Regions from separate parts of the Pseudomonas sp. B21128 genome, predicted to be linked through region 1. Evidence: predicted binding sites of a transcription regulator. Region 1 holds the regulator's gene; the other holds the start of a gene.
What was found. Region 1 encodes sigma-54, which starts transcription at its own class of promoters, with help from an activator protein. Its sites were predicted from a motif close to ANTGGCATNNANNTTGCTNT; they were not measured.
Positions count from the first base shown of each region.

Region 2: a site for sigma-54 is predicted at 1,452-1,471, ahead of AB4P91_RS10085 (pilin). Genes of this name have one in related genera too.

Region 1 is NZ_CP162590.1:190,164-193,576, forward strand. It holds gene lptB (LPS export ABC transporter ATP-binding protein) at 1-621, shown strand, start outside; gene AB4P91_RS00905 (RNA polymerase factor sigma-54) at 809-2,302, shown strand; gene hpf (ribosome hibernation-promoting factor, HPF/YfiA family) at 2,376-2,684, shown strand; gene ptsN (PTS IIA-like nitrogen regulatory protein PtsN) at 2,696-3,160, shown strand; gene rapZ (RNase adapter RapZ) at 3,163-3,413, shown strand, end outside.
Region 2 is NZ_CP162590.1:2,258,447-2,261,859, reverse strand. It holds gene AB4P91_RS10095 (DUF2845 domain-containing protein) at 1-41, shown strand, start outside; gene AB4P91_RS10090 (BON domain-containing protein) at 317-673, opposite strand; gene AB4P91_RS10085 (pilin) at 974-1,405, opposite strand; gene pilB (type IV-A pilus assembly ATPase PilB) at 1,631-3,331, shown strand; gene AB4P91_RS10075 (type II secretion system F family protein) at 3,334-3,413, shown strand, end outside.

The sequences.
Region 1 (3,413 bases):
GGTCCCAATGGTGCCGGCAAGACCACCTGCTTCTACATGATCGTCGGGCTGGTTCAGGCTGATCAGGGCCGTGTGCTGATCGATGATCTGGACGTCAGCCACCAGCCAATGCACGGTCGTGCAAAGGCCGGTATCGGCTATCTGCCGCAAGAAGCGTCGATCTTCCGCAAACTGTCGGTCGCCGACAACATCATGGCCATCCTCGAGACCCGCCAGGAACTCGACAAGGCCGGTCGTCGCAAGGAGCTGGAAAGCCTGCTGCAGGAGTTCCACATCAGCCACATCCGCGACAACCTCGGCATGAGCCTGTCCGGTGGTGAACGCCGCCGGGTGGAAATCGCTCGCGCGCTGGCGACTGCGCCGAAATTCATCCTGCTCGACGAACCGTTCGCCGGTGTCGATCCGATTTCGGTCGGCGACATCAAGCAAATCATCCACCACCTCAAAGCCAAGGGCATCGGTGTTCTGATCACCGACCACAACGTGCGTGAGACGCTGGATATCTGCGAAACCGCATACATCGTCAACGACGGTCAACTGATCGCCGAAGGTGACTCCGCTACCATTCTGGCCAATGATCTGGTCAAGGAAGTGTATCTGGGCCACGAGTTCCGCCTGTAAGCGCAAAGGTGCCCGGTGAGCCGCCCGGGCGCTGTATCGATTCAAGCAGAATTTAATACGCTTTAATTGTTACAGCGCTCTAGGCAAACACTTCAGTTTCAGGCATATAATTTGCTTAAGTTTGGCGCTTCGGCGCCCTGTAGTGGATGGCGCATCGCGCCGGCGAATAAGGTGTTAAGCCCCTGCCATGAAACCATCGCTAGTCTTGAGAATGGGCCAGCAGCTGACGATGACACCGCAGCTGCAACAGGCTATCCGTCTGCTCCAATTGTCGACCCTGGACCTGCAACAGGAAATTCAGGAGGCTCTGGAATCCAATCCGATGCTCGAACGCCAGGAAGAAGGCGAAGACTTCGACAACACCGATCCCTTGGCTGACAACGCCGAACAGAAGCCCAACACCGATATCCAGGAACCCTCCTATCAGGAAACCGCCCCGACGGTGGATAACCTCGAGGAAGGCGACTGGAGCGAGCGCATCCCCAACGAGCTCCCGGTCGACACCGCCTGGGAAGACGTCTACCAGACCAGCGCCAGCAGCCTGCCGAGCAGCGATGATGACGAGTGGGACTTCACCACGCGCACTTCAGTGGGCGAAAGCCTGCAAAGCCACCTGCTGTGGCAACTGAATCTGGCACCGATGTCCGACACCGATCGACTGATCGCCGTGACCCTGATCGATTGCATCAACAATCAGGGCTACCTGGACGAAACCCTCGAAGAGATTCTCGAAGCGTTCGATCCGGAACTGGACATCGAACTGGACGAGATCGAAGCCGTTCTGCACCGCATCCAGCAATTCGAGCCTGCCGGCATCGGCGCCCGCAATCTCGGCGAATGCCTGCTGCTGCAATTGCGCCAGCTATCGGCCAAGACGCCCTGGCTGGCTGAAGCGAAACGTCTGGTCAGCGACTACATCGACTTGCTCGGCAGCCGCGACTACAGCCAGTTGATGCGCCGCATGAAGCTCAAGGAAGATGAGTTGCGCCAGGTCATCGAGCTGGTGCAGAGCCTCAATCCACGGCCGGGCTCGCAGATCGAATCGACGGAAGCCGAATACGTCGTTCCGGACGTCATTGTGCGCAAGGACAATGAACGCTGGCTGGTCGAGCTGAATCAGGAGTCGGTACCTCGTCTGCGAGTCAACGCCCAGTACGCAGGCTTTGTGCGTCGCGCCGATACCAGTGCCGACAATACCTTCATGCGCAATCAGTTGCAGGAAGCCCGCTGGTTCATCAAGAGCCTGCAAAGCCGCAACGAAACCCTGATGAAAGTGGCCACCCAGATCGTCGAGCATCAGCGCGGCTTTCTTGAATACGGCGACGAAGCCATGAAGCCGCTGGTGCTGCATGACATCGCCGAGGCTGTCGGCATGCACGAGTCGACCATTTCCCGGGTGACCACGCAAAAATTCATGCATACCCCGCGCGGTATTTATGAACTGAAATACTTTTTCTCGAGCCACGTCAGCACCTCCGAGGGCGGCGAATGCTCGTCCACGGCGATCCGCGCGATCATCAAAAAACTGGTTGCCGCGGAAAATCAGAAAAAGCCGTTGAGTGACAGCAAGATCGCTGGTTTACTGGAGGCACAAGGCATTCAGGTGGCTCGCCGCACCGTCGCCAAGTACCGCGAATCCCTCGGGATCGCGCCTTCGAGCGAACGCAAGCGGTTGATGTAAGCCACGTTACAGCGTTCCAGTGGCAGGCTTTTCGGCCTGCCGCTTTATGCACTGGCAACGAAGGAGAAGCTGTATGCAAGTCAACATCAGTGGACACCAACTGGAAGTGACCGAACCTCTGCGCGACTACATCAATGAGAAACTTCAACGATTAGAGCGACATTTCGACAAGATCACCAACGTGCAAGTCACGATGTGCGTCGAAAAGCTGAAGCAGAAAATCGAAGCCACCTTGCATATCCCCGGCAGTGAAGTGGTCGCCAACGCAGAACATACCGATATGTATGCCGCGATCGACGCCTTGACCGACAAGCTGGACAAACAACTCAAAAAGCATAAGGAAAAGACCCAGAGCCTGCTCCAGGGCGCGACCGGTCGATAACCCCCTACCCCATGATCCGACTTGAAAGTATCCTGACCCCCGGCCGTTCCCTCGTGAACGTGCCGGGCGGCAGTAAAAAGAAAGCCCTCGAACAGATTGCCAACCTGATCGCCCGTGAAGTGCCGGATCTGGAGATGCAAGACGTCTTCGAGGCTCTGATTGCCCGTGAAAAACTCGGTTCTACCGGTTTTGGCAACGGCATCGCCATTCCTCACTGTCGCCTCAAGGGTTGCCAGTCGCCGATCAGCGCGCTGATGCACCTTGAAGCCCCTATCGATTTCGACGCCATCGACGGTGCGCCGGTTGACCTGCTGTTTGTACTGCTGGTCCCCGAAGCTGCCACCGACGCGCACCTGGAGTTGCTCCGCCAGATCGCCAGCATGCTGGATCGCAAAGATGTGCGCGATAAATTGCGCAGCGCTTCAAGCAATGAAGCCCTGTACCAGGTTGTTGTGGACGAGCAGAGCGGGCAGTAATCATGCGCCTGATCATCGTCAGTGGCCGTTCCGGCTCAGGTAAAAGTACCGCGCTGAATGTCCTTGAGGACAACGGTTACTATTGCATCGACAATCTGCCGGCAGGCTTGCTGCCGGAACTGGCTGAGCGCGCGCTGATTCACACTGAACTGGCGCAACCGCTGGTCGCGGTGTCGATTGATGCACGCAACCTGCCAAGCCATCTCTCGCGTTTTCCCGAACTGCTTGAAGAAGTGCGCAGCCGACATATCCA
Region 2 (3,413 bases), 2.1 Mb from region 1:
GCAGCCGCCTGAAGCGGATCGACAGCAAACGCGGTAACTGATCCTCATCCGACACCGTACCTGAGGGATCGAGCTTGCTCGCGAATGCGTCAGGTCAGTCAGCCTATTAATCAACTGACAGATTGCATTCGCGAGCAAGCTCGCTCCCACCTTTATTTCTTTTTTCGCCCTGAAATAAAACAGGCCCCGATACAAAGTGCCGGGGCCTGTAATGATCACATCCGTGTGATCGTTCGCATGAACTCTAAAGTTGCGGCAGACGTATTGCTCGGCCCGTCTGTCGCCTCTTCTCCCGGTCCAGGCGAGAAGTCATGCCTTACTCGGCTTTCAGGCCGTCAGCGGAGACCGCTTTAACGCCTTTGATTTTCTTGGCGATGGCTACCGCTACGTCTTTCTGCGAATCGGTTACAGCAGTAGTCGACGACAGCGATACAACACCTTTGTTGGTTTCAACTTTGATGTCGGTGCCTGGAATGCCTTTTTCGGTAACCAGGTCAGCTTTGACTTTGGTGGTGATCCAGGTATCGGAAGTATCTTGTTTCATCTCGGTGACTTCACCGGCTGCCAGAGTCATTGGAGCCTGGGTAGCCTGAGCCGATTGTGCGAATGCACCGGAAGCCATGGTCAGGGTCAGCGCGGTTGCAGCAGCGGCAGTGATAGCGAACTTCTTCATACGAGTAACTCCTGTTTTTCTGGAAAGTCTGCTGGATGTCTTGTCAGCAGGGTTACCGTAGATATTGCGAACGCTGTGCCAACTTTTCAGATAACATAAAACCTATATAAATCAATAACTTATAAATAAGGCAAATTTCCGGATTCATGCAAAATGCATGAGTGGCTGAATATTCACATGCAAGTTGCGGCTTTTTGAAAAGTTCCTAAGGCGCTGAAATTATTGAAGCTTTTATGAAGCGCTGCGCAATGAAAAATGCCCCGCATTGCGGGGCACTTAGCCAACAAGACAAGGACAACCTTATGTACCGCTAGCCGTGCAGCCTTTTGGCGAATAGTCAGGTGCAACGGTAGTGCCGCAAGTCCAGAGACCCGCGCCCGTGCCAGAGGACCGAGTGAGGGTGATGGTTTTGTCCAATACTGGGCCTGGCGCATTTTTGATTGTGCAAACAATCGTCCCGGCACCCGATGATGCGGTGCCCGATGCGGTCACAGAACAGTTTGAGGTGGTAACCGTCGCACTGCCCGCCACGTTAGTCAGTGTGGGATCAGTCCCTTGGTTAATGACGTCCTCGAATGGCACTTTCATCGCACTGATCTCTGCCAACCCCGCCGTCACCTTGGACCGCGCCTGATATTTCGAATACTGCGGCAGGGCGATCGTCGCCAGAATCCCGATGATCGCCACAACGATCAGCAGCTCGATCAGCGTAAAACCTTGTTGTCTTTTCATAGAAACGCTCCATGCATGAGTCGAAATCTCATGATCTGAGAAGAACCGAGCACAGCCCATGCCAAGCGCCTAAAGCCCTGCAGGTAAAGCGCGAGCAACGCTCTACGCTGTTTCCTACAGCCAGCAACCGCACTATCTGACACTTTTTGTCACCTGCATCGACCGTGTTAGGCGCTGTCACTTGACTAGGCTATAAGTCATGAACTGCAAGCGTGCGGAATCCCCATGAATGACATCGCTCTGAGCGGTCTGGCCAAGCAATTGGTGCAGGCCGAACTGCTCACAGAAAAAAGCGCCCAGCAGGCCTGGCAACAGGCCCAGCGCAATCGGCTGTCGCTGGTCAGTTATCTGGTGCAGAACAAACTGGTTAAGAGCGCGCAGGTCGCCGAGATCGCCTCCGAGCACTTCGGCATGGCGTTCCTCGACCTTAATTGCCTGGACAAGGAAACCCAGCCCAAAGGCCTGGTCAGTGAAAAACTGGTGCGCCAGCATCACGCCCTGCCCTTGTGGCGACGCGGCAACAAGCTGTTCGTGGGGATTTCCGACCCAAGCAATCATCAGGCAATCAGCGACATCCAGTTCAGCACCGGGTTGAGCACCGAAGCCATCCTGGTGGAGGACGACAAGCTCAGCGACGCCATCGAAAAATTCTTCGACACCCACGGCACCGGTCTCGAAGACATGGCCGACGTCGATCTCGACGGCCTCGATGTCGAATCGATCGACGACAACAAGCAGGACGCCATTGGCGGACAAGACGCCGACGATGCGCCGGTGGTGCGTTTCGTCCACAAGATGCTGCTCGATGCGATCAAAAGCGGCTCCTCTGACCTGCATTTCGAGCCTTACGAAAAAAACTACCGGGTACGGGTGCGCACCGACGGCATTCTGCGCGAGGTGGCCAAGCCACCGATCCAACTGGCCGGGCGCATCGCCGCACGGTTGAAAGTCATGGCCAGCCTCGACATCTCGGAACGGCGCAAACCGCAGGACGGGCGGATCAAGATGCGCCTGTCCAAAAGCAAGTCGATCGACTTCCGGGTCAATACCCTGCCGACCCTGTGGGGCGAGAAAGTGGTTATCCGGATTCTCGACCCCTCCAGCGCGCAAATCGGCATCGACGCCCTCGGCTATGAGCCTGAGCAGAAAGACCTGTATTTGGCAGCCCTCAAGCAGCCACAAGGGATGATTCTGGTCACCGGCCCCACTGGCTCGGGCAAAACGGTGTCGCTGTACACCGGGCTGAATATTCTCAACACGGTCGACATCAACATATCCACCGCCGAAGACCCGGTGGAGATCAATATGGAGGGCATCAACCAGGTCAACGTCAACCCCAGACAGGGGCTCGACTTTGCCCAGGCCTTGCGCTCGTTTCTGCGTCAGGATCCGGACGTGATCATGGTCGGCGAGATCCGCGATCTGGAAACCGCCGAGATCGCGATCAAGGCTGCGCAGACCGGCCACCTCGTGCTTTCGACACTGCACACCAACAGCGCGGCGGAAACCCTGACGCGACTGCATAACATGGGCATCCCCGGCTTCAACATCGCCACTTCGGTCAGCCTGATCATCGCCCAGCGGCTGGCGCGCAAGTTGTGCAGCCACTGCAAGAGAGCCATCGAGATTCCGCGCGAAACCCTGATCAAGGAAGGCTTCCCCGAGGAACGCATCGGCAGTTTCACGATCTACGAGCCAGTCGGTTGCGATCACTGCAATGGCGGTTACAAGGGACGCGTGGGAATTTATGAAGTGGTGAAGAACACAGCAGACCTCCAACGACTGATCATGGCCGAGGGCAACTCGCTGGAAATCGACATCCAGATGCGCCGCGACGGCTTCGACGACCTGCGTACCTCAGGCCTGCGCAAGGCCATGCAAGGCATTACCAGCCTGGAAGAAATCAACCGGGTCACCAAGGACTGAACATGGCGGTCAAGGCAGCGAAAATCAGCGTCTACGCCTGGGAAGGTACGGACAGGAAAGGCAGCAAACTCAGCGGCGAATT